Regions from separate parts of the Brassicibacter mesophilus genome, predicted to be linked through region 1. Evidence: a T-box and tRNA genes for the amino acid it is inferred to sense, from the RefSeq annotation. Region 1 holds a T-box; the other regions hold tRNA genes.
The links. The T-box of region 1 lies ahead of argS (arginine--tRNA ligase). A T-box ahead of a tRNA ligase gene usually reads a tRNA of that ligase, here a tRNA-Arg.
Positions count from the first base shown of each region.

Region 1 (10,997 bases):
TTTCAATCGGATGACTTGTACTATAGTTTATGTTCCCATTCTTAGATACTATTCTTAGAGATTTACTTACTTCTGAGATATCTGTATTTCCAAATCTATTAGCCACATTAACTTCATCATCTATCTTATCTACTGTTATATTCCCATTACTATTTTCGATAGTTAATTTACCTTTTACATTCTTAGTTTCAATATTACCATATTTACCTTTTATTTTCACATCTTTAGACACTTTTTGTACCAAAATACTATCGTGTGAATTTTCTATTTCAACACTTCCATTGATATTCATAGCTTCTATATTACCAAATGCATTTCTTAAAGTTAAATCACCTTCAATATTATCTATATTTATATTTCCATGTTTATTATTTACTATCACATTTTCATTAATTTTATCAGTATCAACATTACCAAATGAGTTTTCTACTGACAATTTGCCACCTAAGGATCTAGCTTCCACATTGCCGTGTGAATTCAAAATATTAGCATCTTTATCTATACCATCTATGGTAACATTTCCAAACTTATTCTCCACATCTACCATCATACTTTTAGGAACTTTTATATAATAACTAACACTTATATCTCCTATTTTATCTCTTTCTTGTTGAAGTCGATCTATATTTGAAACTATTCTTATAGTTCTATCAGAATCATCAATATTTATAATTTTGTTAGATATTTCTTCAGCTAATTTTTCGTCATTATGCTTGAAGTTAATTTCTGCGTTAATTTCTACTTTATCACTACTAGAGCTATAAACTTCTACATTTCCAAAAGAGTTAGTAACATCTATACCATCTTTCCCGCTACTCTCTAAAATATAATCTTTTGTAAATTTTGAGTCATATTTGTAGAATACATTGAAATTATGTGATATGCGAATTCCATCTTTAAATAAACTAAATCCTGAAAAAGCCATATTGACACTTGCAGTAACTGAAGATGATATAATAATTACTATCAACAATACAATACTAATAGTGTCAATAGAAATATTTACATCCTCATTTTTCTTCTTATAAATCAGTCTAATTATGATTATTTCTAATCCAAACAGTATTATTATACATGGCCATATTATAGAAAAAATATTAAAAATATCAATATCAATAAAATTATTTAGTAAAAGCAAAACTCCTAATGAAATAAGCGTTATAGCTAATGTTATAACTCCTAATTTTTTCTTTTTCACAATTTTCCCTCCCTGAACCTGATTATTAAGTCTTTCTAATATGTTTCATATATCAGTATAGACGAAAGTATATGTGCAAACCCTTCAAAATATTTTATATTCATAGATATTCCCACACAAAAAAAATAGGCATCATATAGATGCCTTAATAAACAATTTCCCGGGGGGGATGTTTATTGATTTAGTCGAATTATACAATCCGACATATTATACTATTATTATAGATTATTTTTAAATTTTTGTAAATACTTCGACAGATTATTGCATAGTTTTTTCACATTTTTTGAGGAGCTTCAATTCCTAACAATCCGAGACCAGTTTTTAATACTGTTCCAACTGAATCAACAACTAATAATCTTGCTTTCTGAACTTTTTCATCTTCTACAATTATAGGACATTCATGATAAAACTTATTAAATGCTTGTGCAACATCTACTATATGCCTTGCTATAAAAGATGGTTCATTTTTTTCCATTGCATCTAAAACTACTTTTTCAAATCCTTGTATCAATCTAATAATATTTACTGATTCTTCATTTATTATTATTGAATAATCAACATCTGTTGTTATTTCATATTGAGCTCTATTGAGAATACTATTTATCCTTGCATTAGTATACTGTACATATGGCCCAGTCTCACCTTCAAACGCAAGAGTTCTATCCCACGAGAAAGTATAATCTTTTATACGACTATTAAATAATTCTTGGAATATTACTGCTCCAATACCAACTTGTTTTGCCACTTCATCCTTATTTTCTAAATTTGGATTCTTTTCACTTATTATTTCCTTTGTTTTTTCTACTGCATTTTTTAACACATCTTCTAAGAATACAACTCTTCCTTTTCTAGTAGACATAGTTCCTTCTTCTAGACTTACCATTCCAAATGGAACATGAACACAATCTTTAACCCAATCATATCCCATAAGTTCTAATACCTTAAACCACTGCTTGAAGTGTAAATTTTGTTGTGAACCTACCACGTAAATATTCTTGTAAAAGTCATATGTTTCTTTTCTGTATATTGCAGCTGCTATATCTCTCGTTATATATAGGGTTGAACCATCACTCTTTTTAATCAACGCAGGAGGCATTCCATAATCTTCTAAATCAACTATTTGCGCTCCTCTAGATTCTGTTAATATACCTTTGTCTTCCATCATCTTGACAACTCTTGGCATTTTATCAGAATAGAAACTCTCTCCAGCAAAAGAATCAAACTCAATATTAAGCATGTTATATACTCTACTAAACTCTTTTAAACTAACTTCTCTTATCCATTGCCATAAGTTAGTTGCTTCTTTATCTCCATCTTCAAGTTTTTTAAACCACATTCTTGCTTCATCTTCGAGTTTATCATCTTCTTCTGCTTCTTCATGGAATTTTATATATAGCTTTAGCAATTCTGGAATTGGATCTGATTCAACTATCTGTTGATCTCCCCAAGCTTTAAATGCTACTATCAGCTTACCAAATTGAGTTCCATAGTCACCTAGATGGTTTATAGCTATAGCGTTGAAGCCTAAAAATTTATATATTTTATATAGCGATTGACCAATAACAGTAGTTCTAATATGGCCTATGTGGAAAGGCTTAGCTATGTTAGGTGATGAAAACTCTACAATAACATTTCTTCCTTTGCCAACATCAGAAGAACCAAATTTTTCTTTTCGAGCTACAACTTCTTCAAGTACTGTTTGAGCAAGTTGTTTTTTATCAACAAAAAAATTTACATAAGGTCCTACATTTTCGATTCTTTCAAAATACTCATTTTGCTGCATACTTTCAGCTATTTCCTGTGCTATGATATTAGGTGATTTTCTAAATGCTTTTGCTAGCCTAAAACATGGCATCGCATAATCACCTAAGTCAAAGCTTGGTGGTATCTCTATTAATTCTTCAACATCACTTTCATTTAATCCATCTACTTTACTACTAACAAGTCCAGCAATCTTTTTTTTAAAATCAATCATATTTCACGCCTCCTGTTCCTATCTAAATAAAAAAATCCCATCTCAATAAAGAGACGAGATTTTTACCCGTGTTACCACTCTAATTGGCATGATAATAATCATACCCACTCAAACCCTTTAACGTAGGGAACCGTCAAGCCTTACTCAGTTTCAGGCAGCTTTTCCAAGATTCTCTTCAGATAGATCAATGTATCAGGCTTACACCGTCCCTGACTCGCTTAGACAGTAAACATATCTTACTCTTCTTTTCGTCAAATTTCAATTTATTATTGAATAAACATTGTATCATATAATATTTTCCTCTTCAACAGATATTTATTCATTATTTATCAGGAATAAATTCACTACTAAACTTAAATCCTTTATCCATTTCAACACCATTAAGCTTTTTCATTGCTTCACCATTTATTGTAATTATTACTTCTTCATTTTCAGGGAAAAAAGTTAACGTATTTACTATAGATGCAATTGCAATTTTAGTTTCAGCCTCATTTTTTTTCATATTATCAGCAAACTCTTTTGATAAATCTACATATACCTTGTTATCCTTTTTTTCTACTCCTAATAATTTTGTATCCTTTGGTATAGGTGTAATGAAGCTTTCTACTTGTTGATAGCTAATTAGTCGCTCTAACGCAATCTCCTCTATAGACTTGTCTTTTAACATAGAATCGTTTGAAGCTATCTCAAATCTTTCTCCAAATATATAAGGTAGTTTATCATGCTTTAGATATAATACATAATCAATATATTGTATATCTTGGTTTTCAGAAGTATCGCTTTCTTTCTGCTGCTCCTTATCGTTATTATCAGCTCCTGCTACATCACCTATTGATCCTTCCCCCTGCTTGTCCTTATTACAACCAGCAAGTAGAGAAAACATTAATAATGCAATCATTAATAAAATCAAAATTCTTTTCACCATAATACCCCCTTAGGTTATAGTATTTCTTCTGGAAGGTTATCTTCGTTATAGACCTTAACTCCATTTTGGGATAAAATATCTGCTGTTAGTCCCTCTCCTTTAATTTTTGTCTTAGTAAAAGAACCATCGTATATCCAGCCATATCCACACGAAGGACTTCCAGATTTCAATATTGCTATCTTAGAATTATACAATTTAGCAATATTTAGTGTTTCTTTAGCACCTTTAACAAATCCATCTGTTACATCTTCGCCTTTATCATTTATTACCCTCATTTGACCATCTTTATCAATTTTTATTTCGCTTGGCTGTCTAGGTGTAGTTAATCCTCCTAACTGCTCAGGGCATACCAGTATTGCTTTACCTTGTTTTATTAGATTAACAATCCTGTCATCTAAATTATTACCACCACTGTATTTGCAGTTAACTCCAGCCAAGCACGCACTAACTATATACAATTTCATCATCCTTTACTTTAATTCTACAACAGTTACCCCTGTACCACCTTCACCATAGTTTCCTAATCTAAAGGTTTTAACATGTTTATGACTCTTTAAGAGCTGTCCTATTCCTTCTCTTAATATTCCAGTTCCTTTACCATGTATAATAAATACACTCTTTAAGCCTGCTATATATGCATCATCTAAATATTTATCTACATCCAGTATAGCCTCTTCTAAACTCATACCTCTTAGATCTATTTCATTTTTAATTGATGAAGCTTTAGATTTCATTATAGATTTTGTTCCAGATTTAAGTTCTGATTTTTCTTTTTCTGACGCTCTAGCAATAGTTGAAATATGAACATTAATTTTCATAATCCCTACTTGTATCATTACATTGCCTTCATCATCTGGAGAACTTAAAACTATTCCTGTTTGATTAAGTGAAAGTATAGTAACATTTTCTCCAGGTCTAAGATTTTTAGGAGGCTTTGCATTTTTCTTAACTATTATGTTTTCTATAAGTTCACCTTCAACGCTTTCAAGCTTTGACTTTAGTTTATCCTTTGCTTCTTGGATTTTTTTATTCTTTTCTTTTTCTATTTCAATAGATAAATCCCTTAATTCACTAATAATTTTATCAGATTCTTCTTTAGCATCTTTTAATATTTTCCTTGCTTCTTTCTTTGCTTCCCTCATTACTTCTTGTTTCATTTCATCAATTTTATTCTTCTTTTGAAGCAGCTCATCCTTTAGCTTGTCTATTTCTTTCTTTAACGCCTCAGTCTCTTGTCTATTTTGTTCACTTTCTCTTCTATCTCTTTCTATACTTGCAAGTACATCTTCAAACTCAATATTTTCTTTAGAAATTAAGTTTCTTGCATAATCAATAACAAAATCTTGTAATCCAAGTCTTTTAGATATTTCAAATGCATTAGACTTACCAGGGACTCCAATTAACAATCTATAAGTTGGACTTAATGTTTCAACATTAAATTCTACTGAAGCATTTTCAATTCCTTCGGTTGTAAGTGCATACACCTTTAATTCACTATAATGAGTCGTAGCAACTGTTCTAATACCTCTTCCATGCAAATAGTCAAGTATTGACATAGCTAGAGCAGCGCCTTCCGTTGGGTCAGTACCTGCACCAAGTTCATCAAATAATACAAGACTATTTTCCTCAACATTATTAAGTATATCTACTATATTGGTCATATGTGAAGAAAATGTACTCAAGCTTTGCTCAATGCTTTGTTCATCTCCTATATCTGCAAAAACATTTGAAAATACAGCCATTTTTGTTCCATAATCAGCTGGAACCTGTAGTCCTGATTGAGCCATAATTGTTAAAAGACCAACAGTTTTTAACGTAACAGTTTTGCCACCTGTATTAGGTCCTGTAATAACTAAAGTATTAAATTTCTCACCAAGATAAATATTAATCGGCACTACATTATTAACCTTTAAAAGTGGATGCCTTCCCTTCTTAATGTTTATATATCCATTGTTATTAAGAGTGGGCTTTATTCCCTTCATATCAAGAGATAATTTACTTTTTGCAAATATAAAGTCTAACTGGGCTAGAGTGCTTTGATTCTCTCTTATTCCTTCACTTTCTACAGCTACTTTTTCAGTTAACTCTGCTAATATTCTTTCAATCTCAGCTTTTTCTTTGAGTTTTAACTCTTTAAGATTATTATTAAGCTCAACAATTGCAATAGGTTCTATGAACAGAGTGGCACCACTTGATGATTGATCGTGTACTAATCCAGGGAAATTCCCTCTATATTCCTGCTTAACTGGTACAACAAATCTATCTTCTCTAATTGTTATAATCGCATCCTGTAAATATTTCTTATTTGTTGAAGAACTAATTATTGAATTCAATTTGCTTCTTATGGAGTCATTTTTTGTTTGTATCTGTTTTCTAATGCTTTTTAGCAAAGAACTTGCATTATCAGATATCTCCTCTTCACTTATTATGGAATTAAATATGCTATCTTCAATAGTTTTATAAGCATTTAGACTTCCTATCATGTTTTCTAAAATAGGATATTTTGAATCTCTGTCCTCTTTTTCTTGATTTAAAAACCCTTTTATTCTTCTAGCAGCCCTTAATGTGTCAGCTACTCTTATTAAAGCTCCTGGAGTTAATGTAGCACCTATTTCAGCTCTTCTTATTTCACTTAATATATCATGTATTCCACCTAAAGGTGGACTTCCTCTTTTAATAATAATGCTAACGCCTTCATCAGTTTCATTCTGAAGATACTCAACCTTATCAATATTTAGCGATGGTTTTAAGTTCTCCGCCAACTGTTTGCCTAGCGAAGATTCTGTTTTATTTATAAGCATTTGAATAATCTTACTATACTCAAGCACCCTTAAGGTCTTTTCATTCATTGTATTCCCTCCTAACTCTGAGTGCAATCCACATAAATACATTTATTTATATAGATAACAAATTTAAAATAAAAAATAAGTTGAATTTGAGTAAAAAAGATAAGAGAATGCTTATGAGATTTTGTTAAGAAAACTAGGTGAAAGTAGGTAAAAAATCTGTTAATAAATTTGCATGTTTGAGCATAATGTTTTGGGGAGCGAGTTTGCAAATTTTAAGATTTTTTAGTTGATAAGCTTATAGTTTTCTCAAAATCTTCATCCCATAAATGTTCTTTTTTACTCAGATTCTTATATTTCTTATCTATATAACTCCTCTAAAATAGTGTCCTTTAGTAATTGCAACTTTTTGTTTGTAATAATCTAAGAAGTTTAACACCTCATCTTTATCAATAATTTTATTGGCATAATCATAATAAACCGTTTGAATATCTCGTATTTCTTTTTCTACGGTAAAGTCAAGTCTAACCATATTCACATTATTTGAATATAGCTTATCAATATAGTCAGGTATCATTAAAGGCTGACTGTTATAAATAGTTGTAGTCTTTCCTTTTCTAGCTATCTCAAATGTCATGCCCTTCCTATCAAATAACCCAAATCCACTATTAAATTTACAAGTAGAACAACCACTGCTATCTTTACAGCCTTTAACTAGAGATAATGGACAATGCTTAGTAAGCATAACAGGCAAATATCCATATCCTATGGCTTCATGTATAATATTGTTATTGCCACAGATATTAGAAATCTGACCAAGCGTAAGTTCAGAAGACAGTGTCAAACTTTCAATACCGTAATTAGAAAGTAACTTTATCGCAAAGCTATTAAATAAATTCATTCCATTGTCGCAGTGAATTTTCTTATCATATCTGTCTTTAACAAACTTTAATGTTCCTATGTTTGAAATACTTATTCCATCAACATCTGATACATTTCTGTCTAATACTCTTGATAATCCATCAAATTCATCATTTCCAATAATCCTTTCAGTAGCAATATATACTTCTTTATTATGGCTTTTTAATTGTTTAATGCATTCTTCAAGTCCACCAGTGAATCCCAGATAAGCTCTGTCAAGCTTGTTTATGTCTAGCTGGTTAAATTGCTCTATATTACTAACCTTAACGCTAATCTTATTTGAGTCTTTTACTTGATTTCCTGGGAAATCAAAAACCTGATCTATCTTTGAAACCAAATCATTTCTATTTATTTCTACTCTCTTATTGAAATTCCCTCTTTTTTTGTTTAGTTCTTCAATACCTTTTCTACGCAGTTTATTTAATACACTCATTGGTGCCATTACGTTTTCATCTAATTTTATTTCTATACCTGATAGTAAATATGGTGTATCACCTAATTTCTCCATCTGCGACCTTACTTTATTCTCATTTAGGCTCATTTTTATACCCTTTTCAGCCAATTCATCACTTTTAACAGTAACACGGCTTGATTGCTCCCATATTGTTAACTCTATAGGTTTATCAATCTCAACCTTTATTGACATATTAATACTTAATTTATTCTTGTTCTTGGTGAAAGTCTCTTTTGCAGCTTCATTTAGCTTGATATCAAATGTTTTATTGACAGAGGCTCCCCTAGAAACCCCTCTAATATTCTTTATTTTTACAATATCTTGTGAAAAGCCTTGCTCAACTTTTTTATCATCAATATACATAAAATCTATTATCGCACCATAACTATCTCCATTGTTGTTTACTATTTCTACTCCATCCCCTTTACTTAATGAATCATCTAGCTGTATATAAGTATATGACTTGTCAGTTTTAATAACTTTTCCAATACTAACACCTCTGTTATTCGGTTTATCAAATGATATAAAGTCTCCTCCGAAATCATTCATTATATATCCCTTTGTAAAACCGCGATTAAACATCTGTGCCATATCTTTTATATCTCTACTCTTTAAAGCATACCTGTTGTCACCTTTTATGTTATCTAGTGCTTTTCTATATTTATTTACAATAATAGCCACATATTCTGGCTTCTTCATTCTTCCTTCAATTTTAAATGATGTAACGCCAGCATCAATAATTTCCTCAATATGCTCTATTGTATTTAAATCTTTAGTACTTAAAATATACTTTTCATTAAATCTATCATTTATCACCTGACCACTCTTTATGTTTACAATTGAATATGACATTCTACATGGTTGAGCACATGTTCCTCTATTTCCACTTCTTCCACCGATTAAGCTGCTCATTAAGCACTGTCCAGAATAGCTTACACACAATGCACCGTGAATAAAGCCCTCTAGTTCAATATCTGTATTTTCGCTAATAAACTTGATTTCATCTATTGAAAGCTCTCTTGCAAGAACAACTCTTTGAAATCCAAGCTCCTCTAAAAACTTAACGCCCATGTGATTATTTATTGACATTTGTGTACTACCATGAACCTCAAAGTCTGGTAATATATCTTTGATTATTTCATATAACCCCAAGTCTTGAATTATAACTGCATCTACATCTATGTTATATAAAAAAATAAGATAATCAATTACTTCTTCAAGCTCTTTATCTTCTAATAATATATTTACTGTAACATACACCTTTACATTTCTTAAGTGTGCATATTCTACTGCTGCTTTTAGTTCAGCATAGTCAAAGTTTGATGCATACTGCCTTGCATTAAAAAGCTTCCCTCCTAAATATACAGCATTTGCGCCATTTTCTACAGCCGCAAAGAGGGCCTCCATGCTTCCTACAGGTGACAGTAGTTCAATACTATTATTCATAAATCCAACTCCTCATATATTTCTTAATTGTGTGCAAAATAAAAGAGTAGAAAACTACTCCTTATTACTTATCTTTCTTACTTCTATTATAAGATTATTTAGGCTTACATTCAATCTATCAATCTCTTTTCTTACCTCTGCGAATCTTTTATCTAGGTACTGCGGACTGTCACCTTCACTATATATTCCTAAGTCTTTTCTCCTCAAAGGCTCTTCAGCATCCTTTAATACTGCAGTAAATTTACCACATGCTTCAATAAGGGCTTTTTTTACATCATTTTCATTATCTATCCCATATTTTCTAAGCTCTTGTCTCATATCATACATATTGATCTTTTCTTTTTTCAAATTTTTTTCTAAAACATTGCCTTCATCTATAAGATAAGTGGGCTTACCTTCTATTAATTTCCCAAGTTTTCTGCTTTTATAAGTCAAGTAAGAGAGAAATATTTCTAAGACTGCTAGTGTTATAAGTACTAGCACACCATCATGGAATGGAACCTTTCTTTCTAGCGCAACCGAACTCATAATGTGACCTATACCAGTCATAAGAACAAAATCAAATGCCCCAAGCTCTCCAATAGATCTTTTGCCCATTATTCTAACAATTATCAATGCAACAAAGTATCCACCAATAGCCCTAATCAAATATATTGGATCTTGTATAAGGTGATTATGCATAATATACCTCCGCAAAATATCTTAAGGTTATTTTGCGTAAGTAATTCACTTTTATTCATTTAATCCTTATCTAGTATTCTTAAAGACTCTTCAAGCTCTTTTTTTGTTTGCACTAATTCAATCTGATTTTCAAATAATTTGTTTTGTAACTCATTTATCATTTTTTGAGTATTTAATAGTTCATCTTCTTTAAGTTTTAAAGACTGTTCATACTGTCTAAGCTTCTTATGTAAATGTTCAAGTTCTCTCTTTGATTGAAGAAGTTCATCTTTATATGTGTCACATTCATATTTAAGTGTTTCAGCCTTAGTCTTACTATCGACAAGCTCCGCTTTGATACTCTCTAATTCTTTAAGTGGTTCAACAACATTTTCTTTTATTTGACTCAATTCTGTACTGTTTCTATAATACTTGTCAGCTATATTAAAAGCAGCAAGAATAGCTGACATTGATTGACTTAGCTTACTATTTTTTTTTACAATTTCTTTTATATTTTCATCAACAAAATTGGCTATTCCTTTTACATACTCCTCAGATTCATTGCCTACCACTGTAAAATCTTGTCCATTTATTCTAACTATAACTTTTTTGTTATTTGTCATAGTCTACAC
Region 1 covers NZ_JBNPXI010000037.1:4,053-15,049, reverse strand. Annotated here, with positions in the region: gene HNR33_RS21705 (DUF4097 family beta strand repeat-containing protein) at 1-1,198, opposite strand, end outside; gene argS (arginine--tRNA ligase) at 1,473-3,173, opposite strand; T-box leader at 3,220-3,434, opposite strand; gene HNR33_RS21695 (GerMN domain-containing protein) at 3,496-4,095, opposite strand; gene HNR33_RS21690 (2-thiouracil desulfurase family protein) at 4,113-4,562, opposite strand; gene HNR33_RS21685 (endonuclease MutS2) at 4,569-6,947, opposite strand; gene HNR33_RS21680 (U32 family peptidase) at 7,249-9,705, opposite strand; gene HNR33_RS21675 (DUF421 domain-containing protein) at 9,760-10,386, opposite strand; gene HNR33_RS21670 (cell division protein ZapA) at 10,446-10,988, opposite strand.

Region 2 (10,997 bases), on a different contig from region 1:
GAATTATAGGAAGTCACAGCAAACCCTATATATCTGCATGCCAGAAAGAGTTATTGTTCATCTATAATAGTAGTTAGCTAAAAAATAAAGTCTGTCAGATAACATCATCTGTGCAGACTTTATTTGATATTATTAATAATCTGGAGGGAGCGAACACTATGTATCCACATTTAAAAAACGACATAGAGATTCATTATATTGATAACTATGGTATTGCATTAAAAGATACTGTAAGCCGACTATTAAGTGACGTTGATATATACATCATTGATAAGCTTAATGGTGAAAAAAGTATTAGTGATATAGTCAATGAAATTACTGATGAATTAGGTGCTAATGATAAGATGCAAATTGAAAGCATTGTTAAAGAATTTTTAAAAGACAATCCTGACTTGATAGAAAATAACTGTGTTCCTAATTTACATGCATATAAAAAATCAGGGGTAAAAGGTAAAAAATATCCATACAATATCATTTTAAGCTTAACTAATGAGTGCAATTTGGTATGCACACATTGTTATAAAAGCTGTAGTTCTGTTAATAATGATTTTTTACCTTATGATAAGCTTATTGACACTCTAAATCATCTTAAAAATAAAAGTAAGAATATCCAGCTTACTGGTGGTGAACCTATGTTGCATGAAAGATTCTTTGATATTCTGAATTTTTGTGTAAATAATTTTTCTACCACTATTACTACTTCAGCTACCCTTGTAAGTGATGAAAATGTACACAACTTCTCGGGAACAAAAGATGTGCAGGTATCCTTATATTCAATTGATGAGTATGAGCATGAAAGGGTTTCTTTAACAAAAGGGTCATGGGAAAAAACCATTAACGGAATAAAACTTCTCATAAAAAATAAAATACCTGTAACCATAGCTACAATAGCTACTAAAAGTAATCTCAGCCAAATAGAAAAAATGATAAATTATCTAATAGACATTGGGGTCACAGGATTAAACATTGGACTTCTAAGCAAATGGGGACGAGGCTTAAATTTAAATGGTGAATGGCTAATTAACATTGATGAACGAAGCATAGCTGCGGAAATGATAAAAGAATTAAGTGAAAGATATGCAAATGATATCAATATTTCTATATGGGATAAAAAAAATACTAGATTAGAATCTGATTTTGATTTTGAAGGATTACAGTGTGGTGCTGGATTATTTACATGGGCTATATCAGAAAAAGGAAATATTAAACCTTGTGACTTTTTTCCTGACAACCTTTTTTCCTTTGGTAATATCTTGCAAAATGATATTGAAAATATATTAGATAGCTATAATTTAAATGGTATGATGAAGGGAATTAACGAGTGGGACAAGTTGCTTAAAAGTAATAATAGCAATCTTACTTCTGTATGCGAAATGATTGAAAATTATAAATTACATAAATGCTAGACTAAATTATGGAGCGTTATATTGGAATTACTATTATTAGAAAGTACTATTTTAAATAGTACTTTCGTTTTTATTAGTAGCTTTATGATGTTTTGTGAAAAAATCGCATTATCTGACAGAAATTATATGACTATTTAATATTTTTAAATTAAAATATTTTCATTTAAAAATATATTACCTCTAGAGTTCGTATAAAATTAGCAAAAAAATTCCGTCTCATTGAAAAGCAAACATGTATGCTGAGTTCAAACTTTTAAGTCATAAAAACTAATATTATTTATATAGTATTAGCTTACTAATTATAGATGCTAAAAAGTAGTTAAATAAATTTAACATTGTGAAGTACAATATTTTACTATTTTTTTATTTTATAACATGTACAATAAAAATAAAGTAACTTTATTTTTATAATTATAATTTATCTGGATACTTATCATTCCTGAGATAGAATTTTATTATACTTGTATTGTCATAGTTCTTCTCTATTTTAAACAGCATAATGTAATCTTTATGTATTGATTAAACAATTTAAATTAGGAAGAACAATGCTCAATAAAAAAATATATGAAAGGGGGCTTATACATGAATAAGGAAAAATTTTTTAACTACCAAGCATCTTCTGTAGAATTAGATTATTGTGGACCATATACTCGTATCACATGGTGCGAAGGCGAATTCAACGCAATATAGGACGATGTATCGTAATGTATGAGTTAGAGTTACATAGCTCTAACTCATAATTTTGTATAGGATTTCAAGTATGATTTATTTAAAAAAGTAATTCTATGATAAAAGCTATTAATTATATACTAGTAGTTTTCTATTATGTAATTTGTGGAGGTGTTTTTGTGTATCCATATATTTTAAAAGACAGCGTATTACATTATTTTGATACTCATGGTATTTTATTTACTAGGACAGGTAAATACATACTTAACGATGTTGATATATATATAATTGATAAAGTTGATGGCAAAACATCAGTTGACGATATTGCAAAACAAATTGCCATAGAATTAGATACAGGTGATATAGAAGGTGTCAAAAATATAGTTATGAAGTGTATTAACAGTAAACCAAAAGGTTTATCATTAACTACCTCTCCTGTAATACAATCCTGTATCAAGTCAGGTATAAAAGGAAAAAAAGTTCCTTTAGAATTAATAGTTAGCCTTACTAACAGATGTAATCTGAAATGCATGCATTGTTTTAAAAGCTGCAATATACAACAAAATGACTCTATTGATTATAATACCTTAATAAAAGCATTAGATTTTTTAAAACAAAAATCACTTAGTTTACAATTAACAGGTGGCGAACCAATGCTTCATGAAAACTTTTTTGATATATTAAGATACAGCATAAAAAATTTTGAAACCACTATTACAACTACTGGAACAATGATTAACGCTGAGAACATCAAGTATTTTGAAGGTATAAAATGTATTCAGATGTCAGTATATTCGAATGACCCAAATATTCATGATACAATAACCAATACAAAGGGATCTTTTAATAAAACAATGAACGGTATCGAACAAGCTATAAAACATGGTATTTCAGCAGTTATAGCTTGCCTTGTCATCAAAGATAATATAAGCAAAATTGAAGATTTAATTAAATTAGCTATAGATCAAGGTATTAAATCTATTAGATTTGGTATTTTTATTCCAAGTGGCAGAGGTGCTGATCTAAAAAGTGCTTGGTGTCTTTCAAAACAGGAATTGAAAGAGGCAACGCTAAAGCTATATTCACTGTCAGAGAAATATAAAAACAAGATTAGAGTTGGAACTTGGGACGAGGAAAAAAGAAAAGCGGATATAGACAAAAGATATAAATGTCTTAGTTGTGGTGGTGGCCTATATAGGTGGTTCATAAGCGAAAAAGGCTCTATTAAACCATGTGAGTTTATCCCAGATGAAATCTATACTATAGATAATATTTTAGAAAAATCTATAGATAGAATATTAACAGAGTATAATTTTGAACAGCTACCTAAAAATCTACAGAATTGGGACAAGTACCTTAAAGAAGAAAAATGCTCCTTGGAAGATATCTGCCCGCTAATGTCAGAATACTGTTTAGAGCATTGTGTTTAAATTTAACTATACTATAGGTATTTGATATGATAAGATACTTTATTAAAAACAAAAATCTTTTGATTATCAATTTAATACTAACTACTGCACATTCAATTCTTGTAACAAGTCTTGCCTTCCTCATAAGAGAGCTTATCGACCTTGGAATAGATAAAAATTTTGACAGATTAATAAATTTACAATTTTTTGCATTTTTCTATATTATTGTAATGGTATTAGTATGTTTATTAAGAAAACTATGCTGGGCAAAACTAATAAAATTAGCTCTTACGTCATTAAAAAATGATATATTCAAAAAATTGATTTCTAGAGACAAGAGAGTTTTTAGTAATCAAAATACTGCTAATTACTTATCTATCATCACAAATGATGTAGAGATGCTAGAAAGAGGATATTTTTCGAACTCATTAGTTCTTATTCAGGTTGTTGTATCATTTATTATTGCAGTAATAGGCATAATAAAGCTTAATGGTTACGTTGCTCTTATTGTACTAGTTCTTAGCTTAATTCCAGCAATAGTACCTTATATTTTTGGTAATAAGCTAGCATTATTTAAAAAAGATCATTCAGATTACCTTAGTAAATTCACAGAAAAATCTAAAGATTTTCTTATGGGTTTTGATATTATAAAAAGCTATAATCTAAGAGATAAAGTTTTTTCCGAATACAAGAAAACGAATGATAATGTTGGCATTTCAAAATTTAAATTTTCTGTCTATAATGCCAAAGTTGATTTAATCGTAGAAGGTTTTTCTTTCCTATCATTTTTTATTTTACTAAGTATTGGAGCATATTTAGTAGCCATAAATAAATCTACTGTAGGAACATTCGTAGCTGCAGTTCAATTAATGGAATTTATTAAAGCACCTATGCAAAGTATTTGTCATATAGTTGGGAATTTTAAATCAGTATCGCTTATCTGCAAAAAGCTTGAAAGCATACTAAATGAAGATAGTTTAGAAGAACAAGGTGAAATAAAAGAAGACTTTGTGAACTCGATTGAATTCAGAAACGTTTCTTATTCATATGATCATGAAATAAGAGTACTTAAAGACTTGAATTTTAGGTTTAATAAAGGTAAAAAATACGCAATTATCGGTAAAAGTGGTAGTGGAAAATCAACTATTCTTAAATTACTGATGAAATATTACTTCGACTATGATGGAAACATATTTATTGATAATATTAGCAATAAAACTATTAGTTCTATTAGTCTAAATAAAATGATTTCAGTTACTCATCAAGATGTTTTTTTGTTTGATACTACTATTAAAAATAACATTACTTTGTTTGAAGATTATAGCTGTACAGAGATTAAGAATGCCTTAATAGACTCTGGTTTATACGATTTTGTTAATCAGCTTGATAATAGAGAAAATACTCTTATTGGAGAAAATGGGTGTAATTTATCAGGTGGAGAAAAACAGCGTATTTCTATAGCTAGAGCTATTATTAGAAATACACCTATTCTAGTATTAGACGAAGCTACTTCTTCACTTGATAACAAGACTTCTGATTTTATTGAAAATACTATTTTAAATTTAAAGGATAAAACCATAATAGTTATTACACATAAGCTTTCAAAAAAACTACTCAAAGAATTTGATGAAATAATTGTGCTAAAGGAAGGACAAGTGATTGAATCTGGTGATTTTAACTATTTAATTGGAAAACAAGGTTACTTCTATAGCTTATATATGATAGAAGATAACAGTGACCTTTGCTCCTTTGCTTTGTAATTTTAGGTTTTTTATATTGTAAATCTACATTAGTTTACAATATAAAATTCCTTAAGTATAAGCAGCTATACTTTTATTCTAACTTCATACATTTTCCATTTTCCTCAAAATAATTAATAATCTAGATAAGAGGCCAAATGACTATTTAGCCTCTTATTTAAGTATTAGCTGCATTAGCATATAATAGTATATTCTTATTCGTTTAAAGTTTTTACCATAACTCTTTCTTTGTTGACATCTAGTTCTCCATTAAATTGAAAGCCAAATTTTTTATATAAATTCAAGGCAGGCTTATTATCATCGTATAAACTTAAATAAATTTTGTTGCAATTATACTTACATTTTAGATGTTGAATTAAAAATTCTAGCATTCTATTCCCGTATCCTTTCCCTTGATATTTTTTATCAATTAGAAAACGGTCAAGCCATACTCTTCCTTCTCCATCCTCTCCAGGAAAAAAACCGTACATTGCAAAACCTACCAAGTAATTGTCAATATAAAGTCCTACTGGCTTATAACAATTACACTCCAAAGCATCTTTTAAGCATTGTTCTATTGATTCTATGTATGATTTTTGACTCTCACTTACACTTAGTTTTAAAATTTCGCCTAAATTTCCTTTTGTTACTTCTCTTATCTCTATATTCATATTACATATCCCCTTTAAACTTATGTTTAGATTATTGAATTTATTTTTTAAAAAGTATAGAGTCCGACATTTAATATTAAGTGCAAAAACGTTATCATAACCCCAGTATTATTCAGCTTTTCTGTAATTTATCTCTATTATTTTATTTTCCTGATTCCAACTAATTTTATATCCCAACTGCTCTAAAAACCTTACTGGAACATAGTTGATACCATCTTTGAATATGCCTTCTACTTCTTCATATTGGCCGTGAATACTTAACCTTATGATGTCTGTACCATTTGTAGCTTCTTTATATTCAATACCCATATACTTCAACACTCCTTTTGCTATGTGCTTTGCACACTTGTCTCTAAAGCTGCTATTTTTCAGTTTTTCAGCTGCTTCAATGTTAGTATAAAATTCATGTTCGACTAATACTGCAGGCATCTTTGTATTAGCAAGTACATAAAAACTAGCTTTCTTTATCTTTCTGTCTTTAATAGCTGCTCCTACTCCTAGTACTTCTTTAGCAGCTTCATGAATTGACTTAGCAATCTCATAAGCTTGTGATCCAAGCTTATAAGCATATATCTCATATCCTGATACTTTAGGATCAGAATGTGCATTAGCATGGATTGAGATAAAAACAACCTTAAAAGCATCATCATATTTCTTTTTTGCTTCATCATATATTTGATTTGCTATGTCACATCTATACTGAAGATTCTTTTTTCTTCCTTCTGCTGTCATTTCTGTATACGGATGATTCGGAACATTTATGGTAAAATATACTTCACCATAAGGCTCTAATAGTTTCTTTAGTCTGTTCCCCACATCATCATTAAATTCCCATTCATGTAATCCATTTGCTCGCTTGCCTGGAGTATCTTGTCTATGACCTTTGTCTATAATGAAGATTAGTTTCAATTTTTCCACCTCCAAATATATTAAAGAAAGGAATTAAAAATACTCCCTCCTAGATATTTCAGCTTATTAATGACATTTTCATTAATATTAAACGTGATTCATCAGACCTCATCTCAATAATTGAATAATTTATTTTCATATAATATAATTAATTTGAGGTGATTTCCATGTTTTTTTACTACCGTAATAAAAACAAAACAATAAAAGAACTTCGTAAAAATTGTAGTTACACTGCCAAAGAATTAGCTGAACAATCAAAGTTAAAAACATCTATCATATTAAAAATCGATAATACGCAATTAAAATATGTTCCTGAGCCTATCAAGTCAAAATTAATTCCAATTCTAAGGAAAGATAACTTAGATAAGAATCCTTACTTACCTTAGAGATTCATCTCATCCTGAAATATTTAACTTTCTTCAAATTCTCAATTCCTTTCAATTTCTTAATGCTTCCTTCTAAATGTTTCTATCCTTAGCTTTCTAGAAACATTGCCTCATCTTGCCAATCTACCTATCTTTTCTTCTACTTTTATACTTTTTGAGCATTCATACCTGTTGTATATATATTATATTCCTTTTTTATTCATATTTTTGCATCTTTTTCTATTTTTACTGTAAAATTTCCATAGTACAACAGGTTGAATGTAATAATTATCGAAAGGAGCATGTAATTTGTGCAACGAAAGTAAAATAGTAGAATTAATTAATGAAATTGAGGAAGTTAAAACCAAGCTGTATAGTTTAATATGTAAAAAGCAGTACAATCTCATTGATCCTGAGGTAATTAAGACAAGCGAATTGCTTGATCAACTTTTGTCTCAGTACTATAACAATAATATAAAATAGCAATTAATTAGACATATTTAACCTGTTGTGCTATCATTTGAAAACTTCCCTACCATTAAATAAAGCAATATATTTGTTAGCTTTAAGATTTCATGGTTAATATAGGCTACCTTTATGATATTGTTACATAATCATCATTACATGGGTATAAATCCCATATATAAAGAAGTTTATATGTTTAACATTTTAAAAAGACATAAAATAGTAATCATTGTTATATTAACTGATCTTTTTTTGTTCTGGCTTACTTTCTATTCAGATATTATTCTGACATTTATCAGCCCAAGCATTGAGGATTATTCAATATCAGACACTAGTTTTCCTCGAAATTATGCTGAAGTTTTATTTTGGTACCTTGTGCATATGCCCTCGTCTATAGTTTTAGAGAATATTCTTGGACACATAGTAGAATCTAAAGTTTATCTGTCTTTATCAATTATACAAACTGACTTAATAGCTTATTTCATAGAAAATCATATTAATCACAAAATGATTTCAAAAACTAGACTTTAGCGCTTATTCTTCCTTTTACTAACTTGTCCCACTCTTCTTTTTTTAGGATTCCTACTCTTTTGTAAGAGTCTTTCATACTTTATAGCCGTTTACCTCAGTATTTTAATTAATGGCTATTCTCTTTTTACATAACCATTATTCTTTTTATAATTTCCTACTATCAATATGTCCGTTATTAAAGATTTCTCCAAATTATTGATAGAAACCTTCTTCATAAAAAATAACATTTAAGTAACATTTCTTTAAACATACATGACTCTTATTCATATATGATATTGGTATAAACAATTATAGTGAGGTGTTCATAGATGTCCACAGTAGTAAGTAATTTAATCGATAGTATACATGATTTTATTTGTACTAAAGTTAATAGAAATGAAGATTTGTCTAGGTCTGACATATCTATGCTTAATCGTTGCTTTGATACTATTTTGCTTGAAATAAAATCATCAAATTAAACTCTATAGGCAGTTTATATCATCAAACGCCCTTTTAGAATTTTAAAGGGACTTATCTCTCAGGTCACATCAGATTAAAGAGTTAGATAAAATTCAATTGACTTATTTATTCTGACTGATGCAAGCGCTATATGCCATTTAGTATAAAATAAAAAACCTCATAATCATTCGGATTACAAGGTTTAAACTGGTGCGCCCTGAGGGATTCGAACCCCCGGCCAACTGATTCGAAGTCAGCTACTCTATCCAGCTGAGCTAAGAGCGCATATTCTGAATTGTTAAATCTATCAATCAGAATGATTATAGCAAAAAAATATAATAACGTCAAATTAATAAATACTGCGGGAAACAGATATCTCTATTTCCCGCTTATCATGTATCACTATTTTCTTCCCATTACTACAAGTTGAGTACATCTCTCTATTCCTGATTTATTAAAGCTTTCTTTTACTTCTCGTGTCCTTCTTTTAAATTCCTCATATTGATCATACTCTTTTGTTTTCTCAACCTTTTTGTCAAGTTTCTCTATCTTTGTTGCAAGCTTTTTAGCTAGCTCTGGATCTGTTTCATAGTCTTCAAAGATATCTTCAACATTTATTCCTGCTTCTTTTACTATATCAACTATTTCTTGTTTCTTTAAAGTCTTGCCATGATACTCACCTAGCAAAGTATCTATTTCTCCTCCAAGGTGATGAAGAAGAACATGAGTGTTTTGTGCATCTGATTGATTGTCATTAAACATCTCATTTACTATGAATATTCCACCTGGCTTTAACACTCTTTTCATTTCACTAAGTACCTTATTTATATCGGTTACGTGATGAAGAGAGTTTGATATACATACTATGTCAAATGTTTCATCTTTAAAATCCAGATTGCTTCCATCCATATGTATAAACTTTACGCCACTATCTGCATGTTTTTCTATAGCAGTGTTTACAACTTCCTGACTATTGTCTATTGCTATAATCTCATCGTAATCTTTCAAGCCCTCCTTAAGCTTCAGAGCAAATTCTCCATATCTAGTTGCTACATCTAATACTTTTCCTCCCGATACATCTGATAACTTTGACTCTAATTTTTCCATACATTTTCACTCCTATATTTATGTCTATTAATATATAGTTTATCACACATTTATGACAAATTACTACATGACTTATGTTTATATGCAAAAAAGATAACACATATCTCAGTTTTCTGATAAAATAAAAGAAAGTTCTTATAAAAATAAGCTTTTTTATTATAAAAACAACTGAAAAAGCTGCAAAGGAGTTGTTTAAAATTAGTGATAATAAGCAGTTTACTATATTCTCTATAATGTCGAAACCAAAACAAGTTGTTGATGAAAAAATACCAGATAATATTAAATTAAAACCAAGTGAGTGGTGGTGTCCTTACTGTTCAATGCCAGTTATATTTAAAAAAAACAAAAGTAGAGGAATAAAAATATGTCCTGTATGCGGAATATCAGAAAAAGATTACTGGGTGAAAAAGGTAAATTATTAAATTTAAAATTACATCCTGCAGTTGACTAGACAAAGCAACAAGTGTAGGGTTGAAAGATATAAGCATAATACTTATTGATTCTGACTTGTAAAACGTCACAACAGAGGCACAATAATAATCATGAGCAAAATGCTCATTTCTGTATTAATCATATACTACCTTGTCCTCAATGAAATTTAATATGTTATTCCAATACTCTTTATCTTTTCCAACATTCTTAAAATCACAATTTTTAATGATAAAATGTTCCCAAGAATCACGAAACCATGTCTGCACATTGGGATTTACCTCATGTAATCTCTTCGTATTAACTTTAGGAACCTCTGTATCACCCGTACATGCAATCAGAAAGACAGGTCTGTTTCCTGCACATTTGATTTGTTCTGCCGGTTTTATTTTGCGAACAGTATCGCTCCCAAAGACCATTTCCAAAGCAAGGTGAATCAATGGCTTTTCCATAGCCTGAATGAATTTTGGCACTCCGTATCCATCCAAAACATCCATAATTATATCGTCAAAAGAAGAGTAAGCTGACATTGCAATCAAACCATCAATTTCCTCAAACTGACCAAAAGCATTGACCGAAATTGCACCACCCATAGATACCCCATGCAATATAATTGGAACCCCGTTGTATTTCTTTTCATTTTTTATGTATTCAACAACTGCTTTTACATCAGATGTTTCCTCATATCCCAAACCAATCCGACTTCCATCACTTTTTCCATGTCCCCGAACCTCTAGCAAAATAGAAGCATATCCGTTTAACTGCATATGTTTCGCATGACCATAAAAATAGGTGACAGATGGCTGGACAATACCAGTTAAATAAATAATCACAGCTTTAGGCTGCTTGGTATAAATTT
Region 2 covers NZ_JBNPXI010000003.1:29,761-40,757, reverse strand. Annotated here, with positions in the region: gene HNR33_RS05110 (radical SAM protein) at 159-1,406, shown strand; gene HNR33_RS05105 (radical SAM protein) at 2,255-3,505, shown strand; gene HNR33_RS05100 (ABC transporter ATP-binding protein) at 3,532-5,244, shown strand; gene HNR33_RS05095 (GNAT family N-acetyltransferase) at 5,439-5,894, opposite strand; gene HNR33_RS05090 (N-acetylmuramoyl-L-alanine amidase) at 6,003-6,803, opposite strand; gene HNR33_RS05085 (Spo0E family sporulation regulatory protein-aspartic acid phosphatase) at 7,478-7,651, shown strand; gene HNR33_RS05080 (hypothetical protein) at 8,473-8,622, shown strand; tRNA gene HNR33_RS05075 (tRNA-Arg) at 8,811-8,887, opposite strand; gene HNR33_RS05070 (class I SAM-dependent methyltransferase) at 9,005-9,709, opposite strand; gene HNR33_RS05065 (hypothetical protein) at 9,898-10,131, shown strand; gene HNR33_RS05060 (alpha/beta hydrolase) at 10,276-10,997, opposite strand, start outside.
Region 2: it encodes a tRNA-Arg, which carries the amino acid that the T-box ahead of argS (arginine--tRNA ligase) is inferred to sense. The anticodon was not compared.

Region 3 (10,997 bases), on a different contig from region 1:
GGGTACTAAGATCATTCTTTATCTTGCCTACTTTTAAATTATCTATGTGAAGCTCAGCTACTTGATCACCTTTTATTATAATTGTTCCATCTGCAAGCTTCAAATCCTCATCTTTATAAGTATGAGGATTTATATATATCATTTTCTTAGTGGAATTAGGTATATACTCCCATCCGTTTAGTTTTACTATGGTTTTATCTATCTTAATAAACAGAGCTTTAAACAGTTTGTTCACTTTTCACACCGCCCAGCTTTTCATCAACAGTGACAAATGTATAACCTTGGCTTTTAATAATAGGTATTATTTCTCTCAATGCTCGTATAGTTCTTTCTGGTGCTTTATCGGCACCATTACTATCGTGAAGAACTATTATGTCTCCTGATTTAACATTATCTGCTATTCTATCTCTTATTTGTTCAGCAGTAGAACTACTACTCCAATCTTTAGCCTCTATAGACCATAATATTGTTTTTAGATTGTTTCTTTCTGCATAATATTGTGTAAGAAGATTAAATGTTCCCCAAGGTGGCCTAAAAAATTTAACACGCTGTCCTAAATTTTCTAATGCTCTGACGGACTGTTCAAAATCCTTCTTGGTCTGCCATGGTAAACTGAGCCATGCACTCTTATGTTTTAACGAATGCAGTCCCACACTATGTCCTTCAGATATAATCCTCATATATATATCTTTATTTGTTTTAGCTTTATCTGCTACAAGAAAAAATGTTGCCTTTATCTCATGTTCTTTTAGTAAATCTAATAGTAGAGGTGTGTACTTGCTGTCTGGTCCATCATCAAATGTAAGTGCTATTTCATTCTTACCATTTATATGTTTTATAACTTTATTTGACTTATTTCTATAGTAATAATTAGGTAGTATAGAATATATTATAAATGCTATGATAATTAAAATAGTGATCCACAATTTATATCAGTCCTTTAATTGATTTTAAGATATTCCTTTTCCTCTGGCATAAAGTAATTTTGTCTTCTATTAGAATAGTATAAATCTAATATTGCTTTCGAAAGCATTTTCATGTCTACGTGCTTACTTAGGTTTATCGCACTTAAATATAACCTATTTCTGTAATTTTTGTCGTATAATACCCTATTTATCTCTTTTTTAAGCTCATATATATTATAAGCAATACTGCCTAATCCTTTATCTACTATAAACTTTGCGTTCTCTATTTCTTGCCCTAAAGATGGATTAAAAACTATCATAGGTAGATGTGATGTAATAGCTTCAAATAATGTAACTCCACCAGACTTTGAGACTAACAAGTTTGAGATTTTCATATATTCAGCTACATTGTCTGTATACTCTATTGGTATTATATTCTCTAAGTCGCTATATTCTTTTAGAGCATTATAAAGCTCTACATTTTTCCCGGTCAATATCATGGTTTTAGTATCCTTTAACTCATTTAACCATATATAAAATTCTTTTTCTTCTGGTAATATTCCCATTCCTCCACCCATCATCAATACAACAAAATCTTCATCACTTATATTAAATGCATTTAATAGCCAGCTATTTTCTTGTCTGTTAAAAAACTGAGCTCTAACTGGGATACCTGTAGGACATATTATTTGTTTACTAATTCCTTTTTTTATAAGCTTTTTTTTTGTTTCGTTATTAGCAACAAAATACATATTAGTATTTGGATGAATCCATTCCCAGCTATCTACTACATCTGTAATACAAGTAACTAAGGGAATAGTTGAATGATACTTCTCTTTATATTTTGATATGAAGCCTGAGCACACAGGAAATGTTGATATAATGACTCTTGGATCTATTGAAGAAATATAGCTTGATATTTTGGGCAAATATAAATTATATATTATATCATCAACTTGAGAATATTCACTATAATTCTTTTTATAATAAAAGTGATTATATAATCTGCTATTTCTTGATATCAATACTTCATAGCCTTTATACATGCTTTTATATATCTTTGGATTCATCAATTGAAACATGTCTACTATTTCTACGTTTAGGTTGCTCTCTATTGTTCCTATATGATCTTTAATAGCCTGTGCCACAGATATATGTCCCGAACCAAATGTAGCAGTCAATATTAAAATGTCTACGCTAGCTTTCATACACCATTCCCCATTTGAAACTATATTGATTAATAAGTTTGTCAGACAGCTTGACTATATTTTCTATTGAATATGTATTAGATATTTCCTTCATTTTTTCTTTCATTTTATCTAATACTTCTGGATTTTGAACAATATAATCAATTATATAATTAATATCTTTTATATAATTAACTCTAATAGCTACATTGTACTTTGCTAGAAAATCAGCATTTTCTTCTTCTTGACCCGGTATAAAGTAAGGTATTATCATAGGCACATTCTTTACTATAGCTTCAGAAACTGTTAATCCCCCAGGCTTTGTAATTATAATATCTGATATATCCATTAGCTGAGGTATTTCTTTTGTAAATCCATACACTATAATTTCTTTATTCTTAAAATTGTCCATATAGTTCTTTTCAATTTCATATTTTAAGATATTGTTATTGCCACATACAACAATAATTTTTATTGCATTTTCATTCACAACTAAATTGTTGAGAACTTTTTTCATGGCTTTCACGCCCATACTTCCACCCATTAGAAGAATTGTTAATCTACTATGTAAATTATGAGATTTTATGCTATTAATATTTTCTTTCTCAAGAAACTCTCTTCTAATCGGTATCCCATATGGGTATATCTTTTGCTCAGAAATGCCTCTGTTTATAAGACTCTGACTAGTATAATAGCTTGCAGTTATGTACGCATCTACATAGCTATTTACATAAGTCTGATGGGCTTGATAGTCTGTTACTATAGATATAAAAGGTATTTTAATTAATTCATTTGCTTTCATGTATCCTATTACATTTACAATAAAGGGATGAGTACCTATTATTAAATCTGGCTTATTTTCTATAATTAACTGATATATCTTGTTATAATGTAATTTTGTAATTAGTCTAGTAACTCTTCTATTAACTCTTTTCTTATCACTAAGCTTATAAAGACCACCGTACATTTTAGGCAGAGAGGTAGCTAAAATCCTGTAGCCATCAGATATCAATGTGTCTAGTAGTTTACTTGTTTCCTTAAGTACATCAAGCTTTATAACCTCATAACCATATGACTTAAACTCATTTTCTAATGATTTAGCGGCTTGATTATGTCCTCCCCCTGTTGAAGCTGTAAAAATAAGAACTCGCTTCACTATTATTACCTCCTTGAATTTTAAACCATATATTATGATAATAATTTCTTGTAGTTGAAGATTATCTCATTTTTAATATCATATATAATATATAGACTGATATTTGTATAATTTTACTTCACTTTATGGTAACAAATGCTATTTAATATAAATCTTTAGTATACATTCAGATTAACATATAAAAGTTAAATCTAGCTTAGAAATTTATTAAGTTTTTCTTAAATAGTTTTTGCATATACAAAAAAACAAGTCCGATTTATTGAAACACAATAATCAAACTTGTTTTCTTGTACATTATAATCTTTTTTTGTGTTTTGATAATATAACATTAATTAGAAATAAGTGACTACATTTCTTTTTGTACTTGCCACAATCTTACCTTTTCTAATAACATATAATCTATCAGGTTGGATCCTTATTGCATCAGCTTCATTCTCGACATCTAAAACAACTATATCTGCTCTTTTACCTATATTTATTCCATAGTCATCTAATCTTAATATTTTAGCAGAGTTCTCTAATGGCATATTAAATACAGTGTTTATTTCATTTGACATACTCATCTGTGCAGCATGTGCAACGATTAAACCTACCTCGAGCATATCTGCTTTTCCAAAAGGATAAAACGTATCTTTAATACAGTCTTGACCATATGCAATGTTAATTCCTCTACTCAATAGCTCTTTTACTCTTGTTATACCTCTTCTTATTGGCTGTTTATCATTTCTTCCTTGAAGCATCAAGTTCGTAACTGGATTAGTAATCATATGAATTCCAGCTTCTTTTACTTTATCCATAACATATTGAGCATAATGCTCATCATATGCAGCTAATGCACAAGTATGACCAGCTGTCACTCTTCCTTGGTACCCTCTTTTCATAGTTTCATCTGCAACCATTTCCAATGTCCTATAAAAAGGGTCATCTGATTCATCTACATGCATATCTATATCCGCATCATACTTTTGAGCAATATCAAAAACTATTTGTACATGCTTTCTACTATCATCTGGAGTGTTTTCATTAGCTGGCATTCCTCCAACTACATCAGCACCCATTTCCATAGCCTTCCACATCAATTCTTCGCATCCTATGTCTTTTATTATTCCTTCTTGAGGGAATGCAACTATTTGTAAATCTACTAAATCAGAGTATATTTCTTTTGCTTTTAAAAGACCTTCTATAGGCAGTAGTCCTCCAATTGTATCAACATCAGCATGAGTTCTCATCCTTGTAGTTCCATTAATTAATCCTGTTTTAATTATCTTACCTGCTCTTTCAACAATATCATCTACTGTGTATCTAGCTTTTTTCTCCCATATAATCTCGATAGCTTCCTTCAGTGTCCCAGATTCGTTAGACCTTACTACATCATTGATTAATGTCTTGTCTAAGTGAATATGTGGGTCAATAAATGCTGGAATAGTTAACTTGCCATATACATCAATTTCTTTTTCAGCTTTAGCTGATATTTTTTCCTCTAACACTACAATCTTACCATCTTTTATCCCTATGTCTGTAAGATTTTCTTTTTCTCTCAATCTTGCATTTCTTATAATTAGTTCCATAATAAATCCCCCTTGTAGTAATATTATTAATTTAAAAGCTTGTTTTTGATGATTATATTTTTATATTTTCATATTATGAAAATATAGTTTCATATAATCGGATCATAATTCTAGTATTCTATACAGTATTTAAAATTCCTCCCACATTTCTTGGAAAATTATTGTATTTAGGTAAACAAAAAGGCTTTATTCCTTTATAGAATAAAACCTAATAGTAAAAGTCTGTTAATTTTTTTGATATGTCTTTACTCTTTTCTTTTAATATGTTAGCAGTTTCCTTCATTTTTTCATCTGTTAGCCTTGTATTAGGCCCAGTAACAACCATTACTGCTATAACTTTCTCTTCCATGTTAAATATTGGAACTGCTACTGCATTAATCTGTTCTTCATACTCTTCAATCTCTATTGAATACCCTTTCTCTTTAATATCCTTAAGCTCTTTTAATAGCTCTTGTTTATTTGTTATTGTATTCTTACAATAGCTTAATAACTTGGTTTCCATATACAGCTTGTCTATTTCATCAATGCTCATATAAGCTAAAAAAGCTTTACCTGTAGCAGTACAATGCAAAGGTATATTTCTTCCTACCTGTAAAAATGCTCTTAGTGTTTTAGAGGTCTCTTTTCCTATAACACATATAGCTTGATTTTTGCTCTTAATAAATAAGCTGGTTGTTTCTCCGACAACCTCAACTATTTCCTCTAAGTCTTCGCTTGCTTTAAAAAAGTATCTTTCTATTTTATCAAATTCCAATAATGAGTTGAGCACTTTTGAACCTAGGTTATATTTCTTAGTTATAGTGTTTTGACTTACAAAACCTTCATACATCATAGTTTTTAATATATGGTGAACAGTACTAGTATTGTACCCTAATTCTTGCTGTAGCTCTTTAATACTAACTTCTTGAGGTGATGTAAGTATATAATGTAATATTTTCAAGCTCTTTTGAACTGATTTAATTATACTACTGCTATCGTTGTTTTCTTGCAATTTTGAATCTCCTTTCTTAAATGAAGTTATTAATAGCTATTATCTAGTTTATCATATCACTTACGTTGACAGTAATCTACCTATAATTAAAACTCCCTTCAGATTGTAAATATCTAAAGGGAGCTTGATATTCTATTTTATTGTTCTATTGGATTAACTATTTTAATTCTTCCTTCAAGCTGCGGAGATATAGTTTTATGATTTTGAAGGTATTCTACAAATGCATCTCTTAAATAGCTTTTTGTTTTTAATATTTCCTTTGTTTCATCCTTTAACATAGTGAATTTATCTCCTCCACCTGTTAAGAAATCATTTGAAACAACTTTATATGTCTTTTGCTTATCTATTGGTTTCCCATCTACTAATACTTCTACTATTCTTGATCCAACTTCTTTTGATGCATCAAAAGTATATTCAAGTCCTGATACCTGTAGGAATCCGCCTGCAGCACTTGGATAAGAAGATACTCCATGCTCTAAGGTCTTCCATATAGTCTCTCCACTAGCTTCTACCATAACAACAGTATTATCAAATGGAAGGACTGCGTATATTTCCTCCATAGTGATTTCACCACCGTTTATACTAGCTCTTACTCCACCACCATTTTGAAGTGCTATATCTGCTCCTGTTAATTCTCTTAAGCTATCAGCTATTGCATTTGCAAGGTTTGATTCTTTTAATCTTACAGTCTGTCTTTCCCCATCTAGCTCAACAGTCGTTTCTCCTATTACTTCTTTCATCTTATCATCAAGCTTAGATTCATATCCTTCTATAATATTATTTGTTGCTTCATCTGCTTCAAGATTCTCTGTTATAAATATATGGGCGAAATTAAATCCAATCATTTCATTTTTCAATACATTTATGTTAATTTGATTTAATACTTCAGCATGCTTACCAGGAGATATCAACCAAGTTCCATTAATATCTTGAGGGAATCCCACTACATCCTGTCCTCCACCGATCTCTATATCTATACCATCAACTTTTGTAGGTAATACAGGATTATTGCCATGTATATGTGCAAGTGCTATAACTATATCTGACTCCCCTTTAATGTCATTAACAGCCTTCTGTGCAGATTCAAATTGTTCTTTTAAAGTTATTCCTTCTACATTCTTAGGGTGTGTATAATACTTGCTTTGATCATCAGTTAATCCCATTATTCCTATTTTAACTCCATCAACTTCTTTAATTATTGATGGCTTTAAAAATTCAGGATATTCATCATTATAATATGTGTTCGCTGAAAGGAATTGAAAATCAGCATTTGCAGCATTTCTTTCCATAACACTGAAAGGAAAATCAAAGTCATGGTTTCCTATTGCCATTGCATCGTAGTTCATTTCATTCATTACGTCTATAGCTGATGCGCCTTCAAATAGATTTGTTATATTTGTATTATATGGAGCATCACCTACGTCTACTAATAGAGTATTAGGTTGTTTCTGTCTAAAGTCTTTTATTATCTTGCTCATTTTAGCAAGTCCACCAATATCATATTTTGCATCACGTGGCTTATATGGCTCTAAATGTCCATGAATATCGGATGTTGCAAAAACAGTAATAACTTTAAATTCTGAATTTGATACTATATTGTATAAAATACCAGCTGCTTCTTCTCTACTAATTAGATCTTGTGAATTCGCAAATTCTTCAGTCACAAACCCTAGTTCAACAGCTTTTTTAGAGAAGTCTATTTTTTGATCTGCTCCAAAAATTATCTTAGCTATCATATCAGCAAATTTAGCCTTTGTTACTTTATCGTTAGGATTATATATGTTTTCTTTTACTTCATCTGCTCTAACTTTTATAATACCTTCTATGTAATTAAGTCCCCAGTGATTTACTATGTCTTTTGCTGATGGTATAGTAAATGACTCATCTATTACTTGCAATGGATCACTGTAGCTAAATTGTTTTTTTATATTTGTATCTTCAATAACCATAGGTTGTATTTCTGGTAGCTTAAATGCTCTAACTAATAAATCAGCTGCCTCTGCTTTTGTTAATATACGATTAGGATAAAAAAGTGAATTTGAATCTGTACTTATAATCCCTTGTTCATGAAGATTTAATATTGCTTTCTTGTACTGTGAGTCTGAGATATCTGTAAATGTGTCTATGCTTTCACCATAAATAGGCAAGCATACGCTGAAAACAAGGATAAAACATAAAGCAAAGCTCAAAAATCTTTTTGTCATACTTAACTGCCTCCTTTTAATTAATTGCACATTTCAGTTCATTCAACTATTATTATAATATAAGAAATGACAATATGTAACTCTGTTAACAAAATTTTTACATATTTTTTAATTGTATTTTCTCATATCTTTTGTTACTGATTTGATATAATGATGTTATTAGAAAAAAATTGCTAGAGTGGTGATATAATTGTTAAAAATACAAGATAAGGCTATTTCTTATGTTAAAAAGAATGGTTTAGATTTTATTGTTGAAGTCACTTCTTCTCCATGTGGGTGAGTTGGAACAGTAAGGAATCTAAGTGTTAGATCTTCTAAAAGCTTTAAGAATAACGGAAACTATAGGGAGCAGGTCTTTGAGGGGATAAAAGTTTTTGTTCCTAAGGCTGCTGATATTAAAGGTGACATTTATATTTTTCAAAACATTAAACTTCCTTTTATTGGACCTATTTGGGGCATAAAAGGAAAAATATAAAAGAGATAGCTTTCGCTATCTCTTTCTCAATTTCTTAAAGAAATCTTTCATTACATCCGAACATTCTTTTTGCATTATATCCCACGTTATATCCACTTGATGATTAAAGCTTTGGTTTTGAACTAAATTAATAACCGAACCACAAGCACCCATTTTGGGGTCACTGGAACCAATCACGAGCCTTTCTAACCTTGAATTAATTATTGCACCAGCACACATAGGACATGGCTCTATAGTGACGTACATAGTGCATCCTAAAAGTCTCCATCCATCTAATACTTCACTTGCTTTCTTAATTGCTATGATTTCGGCATGAGCAATAGGATCCTTAAGAGTCTCCCTCATGTTATACCCAGCACTTATTACTTTATTCCCTTTTACAATAATAGCACCAACTGGAACTTCGTCAGCGCTATAGGCTTTATATGCTTCATCTAATGCTAATCGCATAAAATATTCATCCATATTATCATCCTCAAAAAACAATAATGGCGCTCCCGAGAGGAATCGAACCTCCGACACACGCCTTAGGAGGGCGCCGCTCTATCCTGCTGAGCTACGGGAGCACATTTATTGAACAATTATATATTTTACAGTAAAATACTATATTTGTCAATGCAAGGTTTCACTATAAGCCTACTAAGTTTGCCAAAAACCTAAATATCCTACTAAATACACCTGCTTTAGCTACATCTCTATTAACTATTAAATCAATATTTTCTTCTTCTTCGCCATTTTTCACAATAATTGTGCCTACTTTTGTTCCCTTTTTTATTGGGGCTTTAATATTTTCATCAAGTTGTATCTCTTGCTCTATATTTTCGCCGTTCTTAACTAATAGATACAAATCTCTTTGTGGCAAAATATCTACTGTAGGCTTTTTAGCATTGTCTATTTCTATGGTTTTGATATGTATATCCTTGTTTAAAACTTGTATTTTTTTATAATTGTTCACCCCATATTGTAAAAGCTCTAAACTTTTGTTTTTTCTTTCTTCTTCACTTTTAGCTCCCATAAGTATGCCAATAAGCCTAAATGGCTTTTGGTTCTCTTCTGACTCCTTGACGACTATAGTTGACACTAGGCAATATCCTGCTTTATCAGTATACCCTGTTTTAAGTCCATCTATTTCTTTAATTTCATTCAACAGTGGATTTGTATTTTCTTTTTCAAAGTTTCTTGATGGCATAATTATTCTATTCATTTTTGTTATATTAAGTATTTGAGGATACTTAGTAATTACATATCTAGCAAGCTCGAATATGTCTCTTGCTGAAATTCTGTTTTGATTACCATTCTTAAGTGGAAGTCCATTAGAATTTAAAAATGCAGCTTGAGTTAATCCAAGCTCTTGTGCTTTATTATTCATCATATTAACAAATTCGTCTTCTGTACCAGATACATGCTCTGCTATAGCTACACATGAGTCGTTAGCAGATACTATCATTATAGACGCAAGAAGTATTTCTAGTTCTATTTCTTCTCCTTCTTTAAGCTTAAATGATGTACCTTTTGTATCAGCTGCTTTTTTACTTACTTTTACTAAGTCCTTTAGGTTTACTGTGCCATTAGTTACTTGATCCATTGTAACAAGATATGTCATAATTTTAGTTATACTTGCCATTTCAATCTTGTTGTCTATGTTGTATTCATATAATATTTTTCCACTTTCGTATTCACCAAGTAAAGCGGATGCAATCCCATCTTCAATACCGCCATCACTATATGCAATACTAGATGATAAAAATATAAAAATTGAAAGAAAAATTAATATACTTTTTTTCATTTTTGCCTCCAAAGCTATGTCATAATAAAACAGTGCTATAATACTATTTATTCTTATTATATCAAAGTTATATATATTTCATTATATTTTGTAGAATTTTATTAAAAACCAATTTTAGGAATGACACTCTATTTAAATATGAATAGAATACATAAAAAAATAACTATGAGATTTTATTAAGAAATCAAAAAGGAGCCTAATAGACTCCCTGTAAATTCTATTTTCCATATAACCATTCATTTGCTAACTGATCAAAATTATCACCAGTAACTTCTTCACAAACTTTTATGAAATCCTCAGTTGTAGCATTTTTGAATTTATATTGATTGAAATAATTGTTTAGTATTGTATATAATGTTTTATCTCCATACCTTACCTTTATCTCATTTAAAAGCATAGCCCCTTTATTGTATACAAGTGGGCCATAATCATCCCAATTTTCAAACTCACTCAAAGGCTTTACAACAACTTCACTTGACTGTGATAGTACTTCCTTCGATGATTTGTAATATTCTTCCACATTGTTCGCATAGTAATTTTCTGCTACCTTATCTCCATATTTCCCTTGTGCATATACTACTTCAGAATAAGTCGTTAAAGATTCATCAAGCCAAGCTTCATCGATTTCATCATTTCCAACTACCCCATACCACCATTGATGGCCTGTTTCATGAGCTATAACAATTTCAAGATATCCTTTATAGAAATCATCATAGTATTTTTCT
Region 3 covers NZ_JBNPXI010000026.1:28,651-39,647, forward strand. Annotated here, with positions in the region: gene HNR33_RS19560 (YkoP family protein) at 1-235, opposite strand, end outside; gene HNR33_RS19565 (polysaccharide deacetylase family protein) at 219-926, opposite strand; gene HNR33_RS19570 (MGDG synthase family glycosyltransferase) at 941-2,113, opposite strand; gene HNR33_RS19575 (MGDG synthase family glycosyltransferase) at 2,103-3,248, opposite strand; gene HNR33_RS19580 (amidohydrolase family protein) at 3,581-4,816, opposite strand; gene HNR33_RS19585 (IclR family transcriptional regulator) at 5,025-5,807, opposite strand; gene HNR33_RS19590 (5'-nucleotidase C-terminal domain-containing protein) at 5,945-8,011, opposite strand; gene tadA (tRNA adenosine(34) deaminase TadA) at 8,502-8,951, opposite strand; tRNA gene HNR33_RS19600 (tRNA-Arg) at 8,976-9,052, opposite strand; gene HNR33_RS19605 (D-alanyl-D-alanine carboxypeptidase family protein) at 9,115-10,272, opposite strand; gene HNR33_RS19610 (M1 family metallopeptidase) at 10,490-10,997, opposite strand, start outside.
Region 3: it encodes a tRNA-Arg, which carries the amino acid that the T-box ahead of argS (arginine--tRNA ligase) is inferred to sense. The anticodon was not compared.